DNA from 4 places in the Paenarthrobacter aromaticivorans genome. Region 1 is predicted to be linked to each of the others. Evidence: riboswitches for the same ligand, from Rfam matches in the RefSeq annotation. Region 1 holds a riboswitch; each other region holds the start of a gene.
What was found. Region 1 has a riboswitch for cyclic di-AMP ahead of KSW38_RS17790 (hypothetical protein). Riboswitches for the same ligand answer to the same signal wherever they lie in the genome.
Positions count from the first base shown of each region.

Region 2: it holds a riboswitch for cyclic di-AMP, as region 1 does, so the genes downstream of both, KSW38_RS02430 (NlpC/P60 family protein) here and KSW38_RS17790 (hypothetical protein) in region 1, are expected to answer to the same signal.
Region 3: it holds a riboswitch for cyclic di-AMP, as region 1 does, so the genes downstream of both, KSW38_RS00510 (aggregation-promoting factor C-terminal-like domain-containing protein) here and KSW38_RS17790 (hypothetical protein) in region 1, are expected to answer to the same signal.
Region 4: it holds a riboswitch for cyclic di-AMP, as region 1 does, so the genes downstream of both, KSW38_RS16660 (M23 family metallopeptidase) here and KSW38_RS17790 (hypothetical protein) in region 1, are expected to answer to the same signal.

Region 1 covers NZ_JAHOPC010000012.1:82,272-87,492, forward strand. Annotated here, with positions in the region: gene KSW38_RS17785 (PucR family transcriptional regulator) at 38-1,255, shown strand; gene KSW38_RS17790 (hypothetical protein) at 1,490-2,848, opposite strand; cyclic di-AMP (ydaO/yuaA leader) riboswitch at 2,851-3,001, opposite strand; gene KSW38_RS17795 (hypothetical protein) at 3,131-3,364, opposite strand; gene KSW38_RS17800 (ATP-dependent DNA ligase) at 3,412-4,479, shown strand; gene KSW38_RS17805 (DUF6480 family protein) at 4,568-4,822, opposite strand; gene KSW38_RS17810 (alpha/beta fold hydrolase) at 4,935-5,221, opposite strand, start outside.
Region 2 covers NZ_JAHOPC010000001.1:505,464-510,684, forward strand. Annotated here, with positions in the region: gene KSW38_RS02420 (universal stress protein) at 1-977, opposite strand, end outside; gene KSW38_RS02425 (NAD(P)/FAD-dependent oxidoreductase) at 1,403-2,095, shown strand; gene KSW38_RS02430 (NlpC/P60 family protein) at 2,281-3,048, opposite strand; cyclic di-AMP (ydaO/yuaA leader) riboswitch at 3,052-3,220, opposite strand; gene KSW38_RS02435 (copper resistance CopC family protein) at 3,395-4,018, opposite strand; gene KSW38_RS02440 (NCS2 family permease) at 4,132-5,221, shown strand, end outside.
Region 3 covers NZ_JAHOPC010000001.1:111,219-116,439, forward strand. Annotated here, with positions in the region: gene KSW38_RS00505 (sensor histidine kinase) at 1-1,251, shown strand, start outside; cyclic di-AMP (ydaO/yuaA leader) riboswitch at 1,386-1,543, shown strand; gene KSW38_RS00510 (aggregation-promoting factor C-terminal-like domain-containing protein) at 1,549-2,364, shown strand; gene KSW38_RS00515 (MerR family DNA-binding transcriptional regulator) at 2,576-3,334, shown strand; gene KSW38_RS00520 (pyridoxal phosphate-dependent decarboxylase family protein) at 3,345-4,736, opposite strand; gene KSW38_RS00525 (HAD-IA family hydrolase) at 4,787-5,221, opposite strand, start outside.
Region 4 covers NZ_JAHOPC010000011.1:30,227-35,447, reverse strand. Annotated here, with positions in the region: gene KSW38_RS16670 (NlpC/P60 family protein) at 328-1,080, opposite strand; gene KSW38_RS16665 (C40 family peptidase) at 1,179-1,850, opposite strand; cyclic di-AMP (ydaO/yuaA leader) riboswitch at 1,912-2,075, opposite strand; gene KSW38_RS16660 (M23 family metallopeptidase) at 2,221-3,051, opposite strand; cyclic di-AMP (ydaO/yuaA leader) riboswitch at 3,058-3,287, opposite strand; gene KSW38_RS16655 (iron-dependent transcriptional repressor DtxR) at 3,487-4,182, opposite strand; gene serC (phosphoserine transaminase) at 4,486-5,221, shown strand, end outside.

The sequences.
Region 1 (5,221 bases):
TGAGACGTCAGGTGTCGCCTTGTGTTGGTACGCTTTCTTGATGCAGCAGGACGTCGAGGAGATCGTTGAACGCGTGGCGCTCAAGCTAGGCAGGGGGCTGTCCCTGGAGGACCTCGACGGCGTCCTCCTGGCCTACAGTTCCAACCAGTCGCACGCCGACCGCGTCCGCGTGAACTTCCTGTTGAGCAAACGCGTGCCGAGCGATGTCAGTGCTTGGCAGCTCTCCCACGGCATCGCGACGGCGGTGCGCCCGGTTGTTGTTCCGGCGAACGACGAGCTGGGCATGCTCGGGCGCGTTTGCGTCCCACTGTTGGTGCGCGGTTTTCGGGTGGGCTACTTATGGGTGCAGCAGGACCTTGAGGAGCAAACCGCGACGGCGATACTCGCCGAATTGCCCGGCGTGCGTGACGAACTGGATCTGTTGGCTGGTTTGCTGCTCGATTCCAATACGGCCGAGTCAGAGTTTCGCAGGAGGCGGGAGCAGGAGTTTCTGGCGGCCTGCACCGGCGAGTCGAACGCAGTGGCAGCGGTGGCCGGTTGGAAGGAGATCCAAGGCCGCGGTCCGTGGCAACTGGTGACCATCCTGGACGCGGACGGCGGCGGAACCGACGTCGACCCCATCGCCGCCACGCTAACGCACCGAACAGCAGCGCTGCAGTCCACCATTGGTGTCAACGCCGCGCTGTTCAGCGCCGGGACGGAGACGCATTCCGTTGTCCTGTTCCGCGAATCCGGTGGCAGGGCGGATCACGCCCAGGTCCTGGTGCACTATCAATTGGAGCTCGCAAAGCGGGCGGGCCGCAAAGTGGACCGGGTGATCCTGGGCATCAGTGAGCCGTTCCAGGTTATCCGGCAATTGGCAGGCGCCTACAGGCAATCGAAGGTGGCAGCGCAGGCCGCAGCCGTGGATCCGCCCCTCGGGGAACTGGTGGAGAGCCGGGCGGTGGGCGTTTATCAACTCTTCGATCGTCTTCAGGCGCCGGGCGGCTGGGATGATACGGGCTCCGTTCATTTCAGGACTTTGGAGGACCAGGATAAGAACGGCGAACTCCTGCCCGTGTTGGAACTGCTCTATGACAACGACAGCTCAGTGCAGGACGTTGCCGCGAAACTTCATCTGCACAGGAGCAGCATCTACAACCGCCTCGGCCGCATCCGCCAGCTCATCGGAGCTGATCCGTTGAGCGGTGGGATCAGGCTCGAGTTGCACGCCGCACTGAAGGCCCAGAGGTGGGCCTCGCGGCCCCGGATCTAGGCCCCGGATCAGGTGCGGAAGGGAGCACAAGGGGCAGACACCCTGGTAGGTGCCTGCCCCATCTTGTTGCTGCTATTCCTATTGCGATGATTCCTGGTGCCGTGAGTCCTTAGGCTCGGCGCAACCGCTGGCAGCTCCAGCGGCCCATCCGACTGCGGAACGTGGCAGTGCGGCTGCTGCTGCAGTACCGGCCGTGCCATCCGACGTGCGCGCTGGTCCTGGGAAGCCGCGTGCTCATTTCAAGATCCCTGTGGCGCCGTCAAGTACGGAGTCCAGATCCAAGGGTGAATCAGTGGACGGTGTGGTGGTGCTGGGGCTGCCGGTCGGCTTTGGCGCCGGAGTCTGTGTTGGAGTGGGCGCCGGAGTCCCCGTTGGAGTCGGGGTGGTCGTGGCCGGTGGGGTGGTAACCGTGTCCGACGGGACCGGGCTCGGGGCCGGCTGGGTTGGGACAGGAGTGGTCACGCCCGGCACAGGAACAACAGCTGACGGGACTGCCGAAGGAACCCAAACAGGATCCGCAAGTGAAACCTGCGGAGTCGGAAGGGACGACGGCGACTGAGCGGGTGCCTCTTCTGACGACTGCGTTGCAACAGTTGCCGGCAGTCCGGCCTCGCTGGTGGCCGACGAAGCGGTGGCGGTGGAGGTGGACGAGGTGGGTGCAGGGGCGGCCGAAGTTGACTGCCTGCTGTCGCCACCCGTCTTTGCGTCACTGGCTTCCTTCGTCGGCGTTTCCTGCCCGAAGAAGGGAAGCTCGAAGGCCTGGCTCATGGTGCCAACAGTCAACACCAAGCCCAAGGCTCCAGCTACAACTGCCATGCGCTGGCCCATTGTTTTAACCGAGGCCGCCTTGGTGAGCACGGCGTGTGGTTCGTGGCTGAAGGACGACCCACCCCGAGATGACCCACCCCGTGATGACCCGCCCACGGATGAAGCTCCGAAGGTAGGGGCGCTTGCCAGGGTTTCGGCAGCGGGTGCCGCCTTACGGGCATTACTGCTCTCGGTTTCCTGGGCGCGAAGGGCTTTCCGGCTTGCGAGACCAGCAGCGGCGGTCGCGGCCGCGGCGAGCTGGGCAGGGCTCGTTGCCTGAACGACCGGGATCGCAGCGGTGGCTGGTTCGGGTTCGTGCGCGGCGGCGGTGGGCGCAGCGGCAGGGATGGGCGCTTGAACGATCGGGATGGCAGCGGTGGCCGGCTCGGGATTCGCAGGCGGTTCGGACGCGACCGGTTCGGGCGCCTGAACAGTTGGAATCGCAGCAGTTGCCTGCTCCAGGGGAGCAGAACCCGCCGGAGCAGAATCCGCCGGAGCAGAGTCCACCGGTGCTGTTTCTGTTGGAGCAGTTTCAGCGGGAGCTGTCTCAGCTGAAATAACTGCCTGGGCTGCCCGTGCACGCTCTGCCGCGCGAGCGGCCGCGCGCGTGGTGGGTGCCACAGGGGTGGGAGTGGAAGCAGTGGCGGGTTCCGGCGTCGTGCCTTCTAAACCTTCTGCTGGCGCGCTGGTGGAGGATCCGCTGGGTTGGGCCCGACGGCGTCCGGTTGGCTGGGTGCGCTCGCGCGCTATTTGGGCGCGGCGCGGCTGATCCATGGTTGGGGACATGGTGGTTGCCTCTCAACGCCTGCGAGGTTAGCTGTCGGGTTCGGACGAGGCCGTCCGGCCGCACATGGCGGCTTCACCCCAAGGGCCTATGGAAAATCAGGCCCGGGAACTCTGGGTCCCCCGTCTCTGCCGCGAGTCTGGCGGATCCCGGTTTGCGGCAGAGCTCGGCGTCAACCCGGAAGCGGCCCAGCGGAGATACGGGTCGCTCTTAGACCGTACATGAGCGCCATACTAAAGTCACATTAATGTAACGGGCGGGACGCCTTCCAGCGCGAAGGTCCCTTAGGACTTAGGCTCCGGTGCCGGAGCCGGGGCTGGCAGCTCGTGCTCGATCCTTTGGACTTGGTGTGCGTAATGGGTTTCGGGTCGGAAGATTTCGTCCGCCACTCCCAGCATCCCACCCGTGGCGCCGCGCCGGACTTTCCCCTGGCTGTTCTGGCGCGAGACCCAGAACCATAGGGCCGCAACGAGGGCAGGTGCTGCCAGCACTGCCACTAGAACGGCCAAGATATCCATGGCCCAAGACTAGCTTCAGCCGCGAGCGGCAGGTAGAACATAGTCGTATGGACCTCCCAGTGATGCCGCCCATTTCGCCCATGCTTGCCAAGTCCGTTCCTTCGATCCCTGATGTGGGCCATTTTGAGCCCAAATGGGACGGGTTCAGGACCATCGTTTTCAAGGACGGGGATGAGATCATCCTGGGCAGCCGCAACGAACGTCCCATGACACGGTATTTCCCTGAGCTGGTGGAAGCCCTTCAGAAGAATCTTCCGGACAAATGCGTGATCGACGGCGAGATCGTCCTCATAGCTGGGAACAGGCTCGACTTCGAAGGCCTTCAGCAGCGAATCCACCCCGCAGATAGCCGTGTACGGATGCTTGCCGGGAGCACCCCGTCCTCCTTCATCGGATTCGACATCCTCGCGCTGGGAGACGAGAACCTCATGGACAAGCCGTTTTCCGAGCGTCGAGCTGCCTTGGAGCAGGCACTGGCCAAGGCTGAGGCGCCCGTGTACGTTACGCCGGCGGTGACGGAACTCGACCAAGCCCAGGAGTGGTTCGTGCAGCTGGAAGGTGCTGGGCTGGACGGCATACTTTCCAAGCCGCTCGGGGGGACGTACCAGCCGAATAAGCGCGTCATGTTCAAAACCAAGCATGAACGGACCGCGGACTGCGTGGTGGCTGGATTCCGCTGGCACAAAACGGGAAAGGTTGTCGGATCCATGCTGCTTGGGCTGTATAACGACGCCGGTCAGCTGCAGCACGTGGGGGTGGTGGCTTCGTTCCCCATGGCCAAGCGCGAAAGCCTGGTGGCGGAACTTGAGCCATACCAGACGGAGTTCAGCGAACATCCTTGGGGTCAGTGGGCCGATCAAGGAGACGCCGCAGCTACGGGTTCCCGAATGCCGGGCGCGCAGAGCCGGTGGAGCGCCGGCAAGGACTTCTCCTTTGTTCCCCTCCGGCCCGAGCTGGTTATCGAGGTTGCCTATGACTACATGGAAGGCGACCGGTTCCGGCACACCACCCAATTTCGTCGATGGCGTCCGGACCGGACTCCGGAGAGCTGCACCTACTCCCAACTGGAGGAGCCTGCTGACTATGACCTCGGGGAGATTCTGAGGCTGCCATAGCCCGGGGCGTCCGTCAGTTGCCGGTTATCACGTTGTTGAGCCGCTATCCCGTTGTTGAGCAACGACGGGATAGCGGCTTGGCGACGAGCTACTCTTCGTGCCCTTGGTCGCTGCTCATGCTGCCCTCGGCCGGCGGGGTTTCGCCCGGGGGAACTCCGCCGCCGGGCTCAAGTCCCGTGACGTTGCCATCCAACGGATCGGGATTGGCGGAGGCAGCGGGGTCGTCGTCTTCGTCCTGGCGCATATCCGGATCGGTGTGCACATCGCCTGTCGTGTCGGCTGGCTCGGGGGCGTCGGAGACTCCGAAGGTCCGGGGATCGTCCTCAGGGTCATAGCTGGTCATGGTCACCCTTCCTAAGCAAACTTACTATTGTGCCTGCCCGGCCAGCCTAGCCTCCAGATCGCAAACCCAACAAGGGGCATCCCAGGCTGCCGCCGCCGTCCTACGAATACGCCTAGTTGGAGCGGGACGTTGCCGAAACGAAGCTCATGATGGCATCCGCCACGGCCTTCGGCCGCATGTGCTGGGCGACGTGCCCTACTCCGGGGATTTCAACGAGGCGCCCCTGGGGTACCGCCCGGGAGAGCCTAAGCGACCACTCCGGCCCTGCCACATGATCGCGGCTGCCGCGGAGCACCAGCACGGGAATCCGGACTTTGGCCAGCTGCTTCTCCGTTGGGTAGCTCATCATCACGGGCAGCTCCGTCATGTACCAGCGCGGACCGCATTGAAGGTAGTCCG
Region 2 (5,221 bases), on a different contig from region 1:
TCCGGAACAACGAGGACCGGGCCCTTGGCGTGATGGAGCACCCCATCAGAGGTGGATCCAAGGAGCATGCCCGCGAAACCACCCCGGCCACGCGTACCCAGGACAACGAGCTCCACGCCCCGGCTGGCCTCAACCAACACGTCGACTGGTGAGCCGTCCCTGAGGTCTGTTTCCACGGACAGCTGGGGGAAGTGGCTGCGGAGCCAGGCGACACCTGCATCCAATTGGACTTTGATGTCCGCGAACAGGGCATCGCGGTCCAACGGTGCCGGCACCCACGCCAATGAACCGCTGTACTGCGGGACTGCGCAAATGACGCGCAGTTTGGCGCCCATCCGCTGGGCTTGTTCGGCCGCCTCAAGGACAGCGACTCGGGCCTGCTCCGAACCGTCCACACCAACGGCGACGACGTTTTCCACGGTGCGGGGCCCTGACTTGGCGTGCTCAGCCTTGATGTGCTTGTCCTCGGTGTTCTCGCCCAAACGGTCTGCGCAATACAGCGGGACCGTTACGGTGGGGCATTTTGCGTGAGCCGGCAAGGCGCTGCTGACCGAGCCCAGGAGACGCCCGACAAAGCCACCACGGCCACGGCTGCCGAACACCAGAAGGGCAGCGTCCGCGGAGAGGTCAAGGAGGACACCCGCGGCATCACCATTCTCCACTGAAGCGTCGACGTCGATGTTGTAACTGGAGACTTTATCCATGGCCTGCTTGACGATTGCTTCCGCGCCCTCGCGGATCACGGAATCGTCCACAGTGGCGTATCCGCCGTCGAGGCCGGAGGCTGCGAAGATCGGCACCGAATAAGCCGTGACTATATGCAGGGGAAGTTGGCGCCGGTCCGCCTCACGCGCAGCCCATACAAGGGCGCATTGACCGTGCTCGGAACCATCCACTCCGACGACGATTCCGCCAGGCGCCACAGCCTGGTCCTCGCCGTCCCGCGGTTCTTCAACGTGTCTGCCGTGCTGGTCCATGGGGCCCGCCTCTCCACCTACTGCTTGATGTTCCGGCCATTCTGCCAGAGGTTCTCCGTACCGGTGTTCCCTTGCTGGTGCAACCAAATAGCCAGGGCGAAGAACCCGTGGGGTTCTCCTTCCAATGCCCACTATTCTCGGTTGGCAATGCCGAATCAAGGCGACTATCGGGTATGTGGATAACGGTCCGGGCTCGGTTTTTGGCACGCTCTCCGTCCTTCAGGTTGCGCTGCGGATGAACATCCAAAACACGCTGTCGCGGAGGCTATCCATGGCAGAAAAAGTTCGGTAGTGTTCGAGTCACCGAATGGCCGGCAAAAGTGTCCCAGGACACAACCCGGCCATTTATTTGCGGCCGCTTGGGGAACTCGGACGCGATCCCACGCGCTGCCGAAAGGCACACACGTCAAGGAGGAACCCAAGCAGTGTCACTCACTCCTGATTCCGTCACGGAACGGACTACTACCGTGGTGATCGGCACCGGTCTCTCCGGCTTGGCTGTTGCCAGCGAACTCAGCCGCTATGGCGTAGGTTCCATCGTGCTGGATGGCTTTGGTACTTTATCGGCCACCGGACCGGCGGTGCACACAGGAATGATCCAGCGCTGCGACGTAGCTGACCCCGCGGCAATGCAGGAACGCAACGAAATCCTGCGCCATTTGCGCAACTACGCCGCCAGCCATCACTTGGATGTCCGCACCACCACACGCGCTGTTCGTCTTGACTTCCTCGGTGGAGACTCGTCCTCGCAGCTGGGATACGGGCCCGTCGCAAGTCTGAACACGGCCAGCCTGAGGGCTGGGCTGAGCGTCTATGGCCCCCTTGAGTCCACCCCGCGGCAGTGGGCCGTGCATACAGCCAGCGGAGTTCTCCTGGCCGACCACATCGTGGTGACGCGCTGCGCGCAGAGCCAGCTACGCCGAATGCTTGCCGACCTGGGAATCGCCATAGGCCAGAACTTCGCGGCAGCCATGCGTGCCGTCGGGATGCACTTGGTGGGCGTAGGGGAACTTATTACGCCCACGCCCAAGGAAGTACTGCGGCAAGCCAAGGCAGTGGGGCAAGCGATCTCATCCAAGGTGGCCCTCCCAGCCGGGCCAGGCATCGCCCTTGCCTAGAACCCCTAGGACTAGAACCTAGGACTAGAACCCTTGGCCTGGAATTCTGGCCCGGAACCGGAACGTGGAAATGGTCGAGCCAACCGAAGCCTGTTCCTGAAACGAACAAAAATTAACTCAGAAGGCCGGTACCTTCGAAGACGTGAGTCCTCGAAGGCACCGGCCTTTGAGTTGGAGCGTGAAGCTTAGGCGCCAGCGCGTACGTACGTGATGGGGCCGGTTGCGGTGAGCCAGCTGATCGGGTGGATGCCCGTCTGGTTGCCGTTGATGCCTCCGCTGATAGCCTGGCCGTTGCCGATGTAGATGGCTACGTGGCCGGACTGGACGATCATGTCACCGGGCTGGGGGTCGCTGACAACCTTGCCGTAGTTCAGGAACTGCATGGGTGCGAGGTCCCCAACCGGGATGCCTGCAGAGCCGAGGGCCCTTTCCACCATGGCGGTGCAATCCTGCATGATGCCGATCTGGGCGTAAGCCGAGGCGACCATGGCAGCGTTGACGCCACCAACAGCCGGAGCTGCAGCGGGAGCAGCCGCAACAGGAGCGGTAGCCGTAGTGGTTGCAGATGCCTGGACGGTGGTCGTTGCCGCGGCCTTCTTGGCAACCGGAGCCGGAGCAACGGGAGCCGGCTTTTCAATGACGGGAGCCGCCACGGAAGCAACCGCGGGGCGCTCGAAGTTAATCGTGGCCGTGGATGCGGCCGTAACAACCTTGGTGGGACCCTCAGTTACGGTCTCGGCGACAGTAGCGGGGCTGGAGTCGCGCTGGACAGGGGTCTCTGCTGCGTGGGCAGCAATGGAGCCCGTCAGGACGAGGCCTGAAGCTGCTGCGATGACAGCGGCCTGGCGACCTGCGCCAGATGCGTTGCTGGCAACTGCCTTGGAGATGGAGATGAACGGATTAGGACGTACGCTGTCCGCCTTACGACGGCCGCGAAGAATGCGTGAAGACATGAAAGAGCCTCTCCCGATGCCTGCGAGGTTAGCTGTCGGATTCGGATGGGAGTCACCCGGCCACTATCCCCCGCTGTTCAGCGGAAGCTTCGTGACTTCACCCCAAGGCGCGCTCTGAAAGCGGGCCAAAATGGGTTCCCCGTCTCTGCCGTAGGTTTGTCTGCGAACGGATTCCGGACTGCGGCAGAGCTAGGCAATCAGGCCGGAAATGCCCGTTACGTGGAACAGGCACAAGTACAACCGTACGGGAAGATCACCCCAAAGTCACATTTACGTAACGAGCGGTTCGTTTTTGGCGTGTCGCGGTGACCGTTTCGAGATCTTCGCAAGTATGTAGAAAACCCTGCTATTCCGGGGAATTTTCGCCATCCGGCTCGCTCGGAGCCGCGAGCTTCTTCCGCGCGGTAACGGCGAGGAAGATCACAAGAGCGATCGCCACCACAGCGAGGCCAACGATGCTCCAGGGGAATGGTTGGGAAGCTGCCGGAGCCGGCTCAGTATTTTCCGTACCGGGAGCGGCTGTGCCCGCCGTCGGAACAACCGCCGAAGCCGAAGGGGAGGCACCTGCTGAGCCGCCCGCCGTCGTCGTGCCTGTCCCGGAAGCTGTGAACTTGAAGGTTCCCTCGATTGGGTGGGAGTCTGAACTGACCGCGCGCCACACCACCGTGTATTCGCCGGCAGGAGCGCCCGGACGCAGCTTCTGAACAGCCATGTTGTCGATGATTTCCACTGCGCCATCTGCCCAGTTTTCGCCCCCAGCGGTGACAGTCACGCCCGAACCGATGGCAAGTGGCCGGTTGTTGAACGTGATGGATACCGACGCCGGCACTTCAGCCACCCGGGCACCGTTGGCCGGAGTTGTTGATTCGGCGACGTCGTGCGCGGAGGCCGGAGCTGCACCAAACAGCAACGCGGAAGCGAAAGCGATAGCGGCTACGACGGCGGCCAGAAGCGGGCGGATGGTACGCATGGGGCGGTTTCTCCTAGTGTTGGCTTCCTTACAGACTAGGCGAATCGTTCCAGCAGCCCACATTGGCGGGCATAGGATTTGAGAGCAAACTCCCCCGATCCCCGGAGACCTTCATGCTTAAACAAGGTTCTGCAATCGACCGCTACTTCAAGATCTCCGAGCGCGGGTCCACATACTCGCGGGAAATTCGCGGCGGCTTCGCAACCTTCTTCGCCATGAGCTACATCGTGGTGCTGAACCCGCTGATCCTCTCCGGGGCAGACTCGAGCGGAGCATCACTCGGCTTCACGGCCGTAGCGGCAACCACTGCCTTCGTAGCGGGCATCCTCACCATCCTCATGGGCGCCTGGGCCAAGCACCCCTTCGCCGTGGCAACTGGCCTGGGAGTGAACGCATTCGTCGCCGTGACGGTTGCCTCCCACCCGGGGCTGACATGGCCGGACATGATGGGGCTGGTGGTGCTTTCGGGTCTCACCATGCTCATCCTGGTACTGACTGGATTCCGCACGGCCGTTTTCAGGGCCGTCCCGGAAGCGCTCAAGACGGCGATCGTAGTAGGGATTGGCCTCTTCATCGCCTTGATCGGGCTGGTCAACGCTGGTTTCGTCCGACGCATCCCGGATGCCGCCGGCACCACGGTCCCGCTCGGCCTTGGCGTGGATGGCAAGCTGATGGGCTGGCCAACGTTGGTGTTCGCCGTCGGCCTGGTCCTGACCATCGCGTTGGTGGTGCGAAAGGTCCGCGGGGCAATCCTGATCGGCATCGTGGTGTCCACGGCCCTGGCCGCCATCCTTGAATTCACGCTTCATATTGGTCCCAGCTTCGACGGTAAGAACGTCAACCCGCGCGGTTGGTCACTGGTGGCTCCCAAGCTTTCCGAATGGGGCGCGCCGGACCTCTCCCTGATCGGCAAAGCCAACCCCTTCGGAGCCTTTGAACACCTCGGATTTGTGGCTGCTGCGCTGTTGGCGTTCGTGATCCTCCTCAGCATCTTCTTCGACGCCATGGGCACCATGGTGGGCCTGGCCAACGAGGCAGGAACGGTGGACGAGCACGGCAACATTCCCAATGTGGACCGCGTCCTGCAGGTTGATGCCCTGGGCGCAATCGTCGGTGGCGGTGCCTCCGTTTCGTCCAACCAGATCTTCGTTGAGTCGGGCGCGGGTATTGGCGAGGGTGCCCGCACCGGGCTGGCCTCCATTG
Region 3 (5,221 bases), on a different contig from region 1:
AGCGGTCGGCCAGATCCACTGGAGGCCCGTGGCCAAGGTGCCGGGACGCTCAACGCGCGGATCGATGGTTCCGCGGTCATCAACTCGGGCTTCCTCAACGCAAACGGTCGCCGCGTGGCACTCTCGGCAGAAGACAAGCAGGTCCTGCTCTCGCTCCCCCGCGACAAGGGGCCCGTTGACCGTTCATTGTCCAACGGCGACTACCGGCTGGTGGCAGTTGAGACCCCCTACGGCGACATTATTGTGACGGGCCTACCGTTGGCTGACAAGCAAAACGCCGAGGCCTCGCTCGTATGGACCATGGTGTTTGTTTCCCTTGGCGGCCTGGTTCTGATCGGCCTCGCGGGCACTGTCATCATTCGCAGGACCATGCGGCCACTGGAGCAACTCTCGGAGGTTGCAACCAAGGTATCGCGCCTTCCCCTCGACGCCGGTGAAGTGGCACTCGCGGTGCGCGTACCGCCGTCGGCCTCCCATCCAGGAACAGAAGTTGGCAGCGTTGGCCACGCCTTGAACCAAATGCTCAACAACGTTTCCAGGGCCCTGGAAGCCCGTCAGGAGAGCGAAACCAAGGTCCGGCAGTTCGTTGCCGATGCCTCCCACGAACTTCGGACGCCGCTGACCGCCATTCGTGGGTACACCGAACTCCTTCGTATGACGGAGAACTTCACGGAGGACGGCAGGAAATCGCTGGCACGGGTCCAGAGTCAGTCGGAACGGATGACCACGCTTGTGGAGGACCTGTTGCTGTTGGCGCGTCTGGACGAAGGCCAGGCGTTGAAAGTCACCGATGTGGACCTGACGCAGCTGGTGATCGAGACCGTCAGCGACGAAAAGGTGATGGCACCGGACCACATATGGAAGCTCCAGCTCCCTGACGAGCCCATTACAGTGCGCGGGGACGCGACCCAGCTGCATCAGGTGCTGGCCAATCTGCTGTCCAACGCCCGCAAGCACACCGATCCAGGTACCACGGTGGTCACAGGCGTCATGCTCTCCGCGGACGGTAGTGCGGTGGTCACAGTCACCGACAACGGGCCTGGTATTCCCGCTGGGTTCCAGAGCCGTATCTTCTCGCGGTTTGCCCGGGCTGACGCGGCGAGATCGGGGTCGGAAGGAACCTCCGGATTGGGCCTGTCAATCGTCGAATCCATCGTCCAGGCGCATGGGGGAAGTGTGGAAGTGACGTCCCGGCCGGGACACACCGAATTCGCTCTTCGCTTTCCTACGGCTTTGAACGACCGCATATAACGAATCGGGCAACATGACGCGCCGTGAACGTGATCTCTGTTACCCAAATGTGACTTAAGCCGAAACCTCCTGTACCTTCGAAAGGGTGGGTCGCCCCTAACTGGCCCGCACCCGGGATGCGCCGAGCTCTGCCACTTCCCGGAGTTCCGTTCTCATTCGAGGCAGAGACGGGGGACCCAGAGTCTCCGGGCACAGTACTTTCCTTGCCCTTGGGGTGAAGCCGCAGCTACGCGCGCGGCCGGATGACCTCATCCGAACCCGACAGCTAACTCCGCAGGCGCTGAGAGGTAATCACACATGTCTGAATTCAACGATCAGACGCGCCCTTCCGCGCGTCACCGTGACGAACACACTGCTCCCCTGACGAAGTCGCAAGCCGTTCTGAAGAACGCTGCACGGCGCGGCAAGACCGGGCAACGAATGTCAGTTGTTGCAGGAGTCGTTGCCGCAGCATTGGGCGTTGCATCGCTCGGCCAGGCAGCAAACGCCGCATTCAATCTCCCCGAAACGAGCCAGGCGTCCGAGACGCAGGCTACCGCCCAGGTCAGCAACAAATCAGCGGAAATCTCTGCGTCCTTGGATGCTGCTGCCAAGAAGGGCGCTGCAGACAGGGCTGCTGCAGACCAGGCGGCTGCGGCACAGGCCGCTGCCGAGAAGGCTGCCGCGGAGAAGGCTGCGGCCGAGAAAGCCGCTGCCGACCAGGCAGCTGCCGCCGAGAAGGCTGCCGCTGATGCAGCCGCCAAGCAGGCTGCGGATGCCGCCGCTGCTGCAGCCGCGGCCGCTGCTGCGGCTCCCAAAGCCGTGGACGATCCCGCTGCTGCCAAGGCATACGCCGCCAGCATCCTCGCAAACTACGGTTGGGGTCCGGGTGAAATGACTGCCCTGAACACACTGTGGGAGAAGGAATCCAACTGGCGGACCACCGCGACCAACACATCCAGTGGCGCCTACGGAATCGTGCAGTCATTGCCGGCCTCCAAGATGGCAACTGCAGGCGATGACTGGCTGACCAACTACCAGACCCAGATCAAGTGGGGCCTGAACTACATCAAGGAACGCTACGGCTCCCCCTCCGCCGCCCTCGCCTTCCACTTGGCCAACAACTGGTACTAAGCCAACTCAATAAGCACGTTTGAGCCCACCCCAGCGGGCTCAAACGTTCAGGGCACGATTGCCGCCCCGTTTTCCGCCGTTCGCAGCAGGGATTACTGCAGCCAACGGCGGGACCGGGGCGGTTTTCGCGTTTAACCTGCCTTCCCAGGTTTAAGAAATCGGACGACGCCGGCTTGCACCTGACGTTACGTCAGGACTTAGCGTTGTGCTCATGACGGGAACAAGGGGATCCGGACCGTGGAGCATCGGTGAGCTCGCCACAGCATGTGGCGTCAGCGTGCGGACGCTCCACCATTACGACGAGATCGGGCTGCTGTCCGCAAGCCAAAGGACACCGTCCGGTCATCGCCGGTATTCGGAGGGCGACCTGCGCCGGCTATACCGGATCAGATCCCTTCAGATGCTGGGGCTTCCGCTCGCGGCCATCGGCAAGGCGCTGCAAACGCCCGAGGATGATCCGGAGTCCCTTCGGGGCCTCCTCCAGCAGCAGTTGGTCCATGTGCAGGAGCACGCCCAGCAGCTCCAAGCGCTCCAAAACCGTTTGGGCGAGCTCTTGTCACGCATGGACGGACACGCCATGCCCACCCCTGAACAATTCATGTCAACGTTGGAGATGATCACCGTGCTCGAAAACAACTTCACAGCCGAACAACGCCAGCAACTCGCGGACAAGCGGGAAGAACTCGGCGCAGAAAAAGTCGAAGCCGCCAAGCAGCAGTGGGCTGCCTTGGTGGAAGAAGGACTGGCGCACGTCCAAGCCGAGAGGCCCGTCACGGATCCCTCCGTCCAGGAATGGGTGCGCTCATGGGACGGTATCGGTTCCATGTTCCACTCGAGTGAGGACACCAAAGCTGCAGCGCGTGCAGCCTGGCAGGAAAACAGCCAGGCCATCAGCGCGGGACTGCCGTGGAGCGCTGAGCAGTTGGCCGGGCTGATGGCTTACCTGGAAAAGGCGCGCTCGGCCTTGTAACAGGACGTCGCTATGCTTCCGGTTCGGCCTCTGCCGCACCTCGAACGGCTGCGATCGAGGCAGCGACGTCACCTGCGTCCGTGGACCAGTTACTCACCGAAATCCGGAGGATTTCGCGTCCGCGCCATGAGGAACCTGACATCCACACAATGCCTTCGGCCATGAGTCTCTGGGTGACGCGGTGAGTGCGGTCATCGCTGCCGAAGGCGACCGACACCTGCGTGAAAACGACGTCGTTCAGAATTTCCACGCCCGGGATACCGGCGAGGCCCTCCGCCAACGCGCGGGCGTTTGCGGCAAGCCTGTCCACCATGGCAATGACTCCGGACCTGCCCAGCTGTCGCAGGGCAGCCCATACGGGGATGCCCCGGGCCCTACGGGACAGTTCCGGAACTTTGTCGAACGGATCACCCAGTCCGGTCTCGGTTGCAATGAGGTAGCTCGTATGGATGCTGAAGGCGCGTCTCAGGGCTTCGGGGCGGGAGACGATGGCCAGGCCACAGTCGTACGGGACGTTCAATGTTTTGTGGGCGTCGGTGGCCCACGAATCGGCCTCCTCTACTCCAGCCAGCCGCCCGCGTAGATGTGGGCTGACCGCCGCCCACAACCCAAATGCGCCATCCACATGCACCCAAGCCTCGCGGTCGTGGGCTACCGCAATGGCTTCGGACATCGGATCGAACGCTCCGGAATGCAGATTGCCCGCCTGCAGGCACACGAGGGAAGGTCCAGGTTGTTCATCCATGGCATCCGCGAGGGCGTCCGGCAGGATCCTGCCTTGATGGTCCGTGTCCACGGGAACGCATGCTCCCAGCCCCAGATACCGCAGGGCGAGGTCCACGGCGGCGTGCCGTTCGCGTCCGGCAAACGTAGTGATCCGCGGCGCCCCGGTCAGGCCCAGGTCCGCGAGGTCCCACCCCGCCTCGTCCATCAGGTATTGACGCCCGGCGGCCAGGCCCGCGAAGTTGGCCGTGGTAGCGCCAGTGGTGAACCCGACGTCGGATCCTCGCGGAAGATCCAATAATTCCAGGAGCCAGGCCGCTGCGGATTCTTCGATCGCGGCGGCAGCTGGAGTCGCAAACCTGAGCCCGGCGTTTTGGTCCCATGCCGAGACAAGCCAATCTGCAGCCATGGCAGCCGGCAGCGTCCCGCCCATCACCCAGCCGTAGAAGCGTCCGGACTGGATGGCCATCAACCCCGGCTCAGCCAATGCGGCGAGCTCATCTACTACGTCAGCCGCATCCGTTGCTTCATCGGGAAGGCTTGAGAGGAGACTCGAGGCGACCTGATCGGCGTCGGACGCTGGACGCACAGAACGGCTGGGCACCGATGCAAGCCAATCCGTAGCGTGCGCCATGGCCCGCTCCAGTGCAGCACCATACGCCTCCGGCAACGCAGACATGCGCACAGCCTACTCCGGCTTCACCGGTCGGAACAGCGGTGGCGAACAAGCTAGAGCGTGAGGGTGATGAGGTGACCGCCGTCGTCGTGTTTCATGGCCGTGACCGTCACGGCCGAGTAGTCCGGGATCCGCCACATACCCGGCTCAAGCTGCCCGCCGGCGTCGCCGACCACCACGGTTCGCATCCCGGCGGCGCGGGCGGCTGCGATACCTGCCGGAGCGTCCTCGAAAACCACGACGTCGGCCGGTTCCGCGCCCAGCAACGCTGCAGCTTTGAGGTAGCCCTCCGGGTGCGGCTTGCCCCGCGTAACACCTTCGGCGGTGACGGCGGTCGATGGCATGGAAAGTCCCGCAGCCTTCATCCGGATGTCGGCAAGGATGCGGTCCGCCGATGTGACGAGCGCGATGGCGTCCTCCGGCAGGGCAGCGAGTAGCGCTTCGGCGCCCGGGAGGGCAATCACGCCGTCGGTTCGCGTGCGTTCCAT
Region 4 (5,221 bases), on a different contig from region 1:
CAGGGGCACGAGGGCCGGCTGCCCTCTGCTTGTACGGGCTGTGGATCGACAACACAAGGGTAAGCACTTATATGCCGTATCAACGAATTTTTCCGCCGTTTCGCCTGCGGTGTTGGCGAAAGTTCATGTGCGGGACACTTTTGCTGAGGACGCGGAAGTTCGCTAGAGCCACGCAAACGGGGCCGGCGACACCTATATTTGGGCGTCGCCAGCCCGTCTGAGTGGCAGCGACGTAAATGGGTGTCACCACGAGGTTGAGTCGCCGCGATAGTTAAAGCAGAACACCCCGCCGGCCTGCGCCTGCGGGGTGTTCTGTGGAGTACTTGATCAGCCGTTGACGCGGATGAAAACCGGGCCGGAGCCAACGTTCACGCTGAACAGTGCCGTGGTGGATCCGTTCCATCCACCGTGGACTGCCATGCCGTTGCCGACGTAAACAGCGATGTGCGCCATTCCGCCGAAGCCACCGTTGGCATAGTAAGCGAGGTCGCCGGGCTGGGCTTCAGCTGCACTGACCGTGCGGCCGAGGGAGAGGTAGCCGGCCGGCCAATCGTGGAAGTGAATACCGACTGCGGCCAGCGAGTTGGTCACCAGCATGGTGCAGTCCTGCGTGACACCGAGCTGTGCGTAGGCCGCTGCAGCGATAGCCGCACCGAGGCCGCTGGATGCAGCAGGCGCCTTGGCTGCAGACGCATCCGAGTTGACCGCCAAAGTAGCGGTGCCACCGGCTGCCGGAGCTTCCTTGGCAGCGGCCTTCTCGACGACGGGAGCCGGGGCTTCCACAGTCTTGACCACAGGGCGCTCGTAGGAGATGGCAACGCTGGAATCGGCAGCAATGGTGGCCTGGGCAACCGACTGCACGTCAAGCGCAGACGCAGATGTAGATTCCCGCTGGACGTTGGTGTCGGCAGCATTTGCAGCAACGCCGCTGGTCAGGACAAGGCCCGATGCAGCTGCGATCACTGCTGCCTGACGGCCAACGCCACCGGCGTTGTCGCTGACAGCCTTGGCAATGACGGCAAGTGAGCTGGTCTTGGGGGCCTCAGCTCGATGCCGTGCAACCTTGTGTGCACTGGTCATGATTACTCTCTTTTCGTATCCGCGCACGCTGGGATCGCACGCGGGTAATGGGCTGCCAGCACTTGGGGGGCATGCTGGCTTACCCCGAATGGGATTTTCTAGCGGAGGGTGTAGAACGAGGATGTGCCGGTGGAAGCCACGGAGTGCAGAAGCGTGCCCTGGCTGGGGTTCAAAGCGCTGATCATCATGCCGTTACCGACGTAGATGCCCACGTGGGCTCCACCGTTCTGCACGACGAGGTCGCCGGGGGAAGGGGTGCTGGTGGGCGTCATGATCGTCCAGGCATTGACGCGGGGGATGCTGATGCCGGCCTGGGCGTAAACCCACTGGGTGAATCCGGAGCAGTCCCAGCCGTTGGGGGAAGTGCCGCCCCAAACGTAGGGGTGGCCGATGCCGGTGTAAGCAATTGCTGCAAGTCCTGAGGCCGCGGCGCTTGAAGCGGCATCCTTGGCGCTGGAGGACAGGGAAGCGAGGGTGCCGTTCGCTTGGCCTTCGGTTGCCGTGCGCTGGGAGGCCCGCTGAACCTTGGGAGCTTCCTTGGTAGCCACAACGGGGCTTTCGAAGGAAACCGTTGCGGTGGGCTCCGCGGTAACAACTGCGGTGGCGACCAGCTGCTGGGTGCTGGAGGATTCTGACTTGGAGACGTCGGTGTCAGCGGCCTGGGCCGGGAGTCCAACGCTGAGAACGAGCCCCGAGGCTGCGGCCAGAACGGCAGCTTGGCGGCCTACGGTGCCTGCATTGGTTGAGACAGCCTTGGAAAGGGTGTTCAACGGGTTCGTGCGAACCAATTCGGCGCGATGGCGCGCAGGGGTAGTGCGTGATGACACGAAGGTAGCCTCTCCCAATGCCTGCGAGGTGAGCTGTCGGATTCGGATGGGAGTCATCCGGCCGCGCCGCTTCAAGGAAGCTTTTGCGACTTAACCCCAAGGTCTTCTGACTCGAAGACCAAAATTGGTTCCCCCGCCCCTGCCAGACGATTTTTGCGAACGGACCTTGAGTGGTGGCAGAGCTAGGCAATCCACTCAAGTGCATCGGCCCCCTAAAAAGCCGATGCGCTTTAGACGGTACAACAGATGTTCGTGAATGTCACATTCAGGTCACGGGGCGTGTCATGAATGCGATAGACAACCATCAACTTGCTTACAGCCAGCCCATGGGATCTACGACTTCGCCGTTTACCTGGACCTCGAAGTGGAGATGGCAGCCGGTAGATGCTCCTGTGGTGCCGCTCAGCGCGACGGTATCGCCGCGGCTGACAGTCTGCCCCACCTTGACGTTGAAGGACGACAGGTGGTTGTACGTGGTCTCAAGGCCGTTGCCGTGATCAATCACGACCCGGTTGCCTCCGCCGTACTCATGCCACCCGGCGAACGTGACCTTGCCCGCAGCTGCGGCGTGAACAGCGGTTCCGCACTGGGCTACGAAGTCCTGGCCACGGTGGAAGTCGCCGGTGCCGCCGGTAAGGGGGCTGACACGGTAGCCAAACGGCGATGCCGTGACCAGCTTGTCCAGCGGACTTCCCAAGGTGCCAAGTGAGGAGGCGCGCTGTATGCTTCCCGCTGACTGGGCGCTCAACAACTGCTTGAGCTTGCCGTCCGGGTCAGCGGCGGTAGCGACTGCTGCACGACTGAAATCGATTTTGGCAGAGGCTGCTGCAGAAACTTCGGGCTGACTGCCACCGGGCACGGAGAGGGCCGACTCGGCCTGACCGGACTCGGACGTGGCCATGACGGGGCTTGTGGCAGGCAGGCCTACAGTCAGGGCAAGTCCGGTGGCGGCAAGCGCGACACCGGCCTTCTGCCCGACACCACTGGCTGCGGCGAAGTCGGCTACCTGGCGCAACGGGCTCTTACGGCGGCGCACCTGACGCGGGGTGTCGCGTGGCCGGATCTCCATTGCGGCGCGGGCTGGCCGCAGCTCAGCAGCGGGGCCGGACGCGCGGCGGCGGCCCCTGACGTTCTGCGATGTCAAACTCTGTTCCTCTCTGGAAAGCCTGCGAAGTTAGCTGTCGGATTCGGGTCAGAGAGTTCAAAGACCCGGTCCGCACGAAGCGCAAACGGCACACAGGTGTCCCCGGAAGGACTTGCGTTAGTAGGCACTTCTGCTGCGGACTTCACCCCAAGGCTGCTTCTTTAGGCAGCCGCTTGTGGTTCCCCCGCCTCTGCCAGTAGTTGATGACACACCTGATCTGCTGGCAGAGCTCGGCTCCAGATCAGGTAACGCTTTGGTATCGGCGCTAGTAGATAACTATAGGCGATTAAAGCCCGCAGTAATAAATTCGTTATCTTTCCAAACGACCGTGTTGTGGGTGTCCCCATATCATCAGTCGCGGAAATCCGCAGGTCACGCGCGTGCCAGCCATCCCAAAGTGAGGTTTGACACCCCCGCGGTCCGGGAAAGTCAGAGTCAGTTGACGGCCACGAAGACGTGCGCAGCTACCTCGGGAGGCAGCTCCAGTGCTCCTTCAATGCCAGGAACGCGGACGGAGATGTACTCCCCCACCCGCTCCAAGGAGACACTCGCGCCGGGACGAATTCCGCCTTCATCGAGCTGGGTGAGGAGCTCGGGCTCAACCTGGATGGGTTCAGCAAGCCGGCTGACCACTACACGGGAATCGGCAGCGTACCCGTCCATCGCATGCAGCAGGTTCACGTCCAGGCGGGCAAGGGGCTGGTTGGCGAGACCGCCAAGGGCTTCCAAACCCGGGATGGGGTTGCCATACGGTGACTCGGTGGGGTGTTCCAACAATTCATAGAGCCGCCGCTCCACCCGTTCACTCATGACGTGCTCCCAGCGACATGCTTCGTCATGAACGTACGCCCAGTCCAGACCAATGACGTCCGCCAGGAGCCTCTCGGCAAGGCGGTGCTTCCGCATGACTTCGGTTGCCCGCTTGCGCCCAACTTCGGTCAGCTCCAGATGGCGGTCGTTGGACACAATCACCAGGCCATCGCGCTCCATGCGTCCAATGGTCTGGGAAACCGTGGGACCCGAGTGCCGCAGACGCTCCGCAATGCGTGCTCGAAGAGCCACGATGTTCTCTTCTTCAAGCTCCAAAATGGTCCGAAGATACATCTCAGTGGTATCGATCAGATCCGTCATCCAGCTCAGCTCTCCTCGAACGCATTTCTTGCGTAATCTCCACCGTACCGCGTCCCAGCCAAGGTGGACGGTGTCCAACCGACACCTCAGGAACGTAACCCCAGCCTAGCTTATTTGGAATTACTCTGGATAATTTTTCCCTTGGCCGCAATGCCTGTGGTGCTCCGGCATTCCACGTGGCGGACTATGACAACCGCAGATTCCTGACGGTGGGTCCGGTCAGGCAGAATGAGGGAGTCGAAGGGGCAGCCGATGCCACCTGCCCACCTCCCCCTCTCTAACCGATACCCATTGGAGCCACACGTGAGCGACAACAGCATCACTATTCCCGCCGACCTGCTGCCCAAGGACGGACGCTTCGGCGCGGGACCGTCCAAGGTCCGCCCGGAACAGGTCCAGGCCCTGTCTGCCGCATCGACCACCATTCTTGGCACGTCCCACCGTCAGGCGCCGGTCAAAAACCTGGTGGGTTCGGTCCGCGAAGGGCTCAGCCAGTTCTTCCGTGCACCTGAGGGCTACGAGGTTGTCCTCGGCGTCGGCGGTTCCACTGCTTTCTGGGATGTAGCGGCTTTTGGGCTGGTTGAGAAAAAGGCCCAGCACCTGTCCTTCGGTGAGTTCGGTTCCAAGTTTGCCGCGGCCACCAACAAAGCCCCCTTCCTGGACGCATCCTCCATCATCAAGTCCGAGCCCGGCACGCGGCCGGTCTCCCAGGCGGAGGCTGGCGTTGACGTCTATGCCTGGCCCCAGAACGAGACATCAACTGGTGTTGCAGCCCCCGTCAAGCGCGTCGAGGGCGCCGACTCTGGTTCGCTCGTCCTGGTGGACGCTACCTCGGCCGCCGGCGGGCTGGACGTGGACGTCGCCGAATCGGATGTCTACTACTTCGCCCCGCAGAAGAACTTTGCCTCCGACGGCGGCCTGTGGCTGGGCCTGTTCTCCCCCGCGGCGTTGGAGCGCGCCGCCCGGATCAAGGCCAGCGACCGCTGGATTCCGGACTTCCTGGACCTGCAGACCGCTATCGACAACTCCAAACTGAACC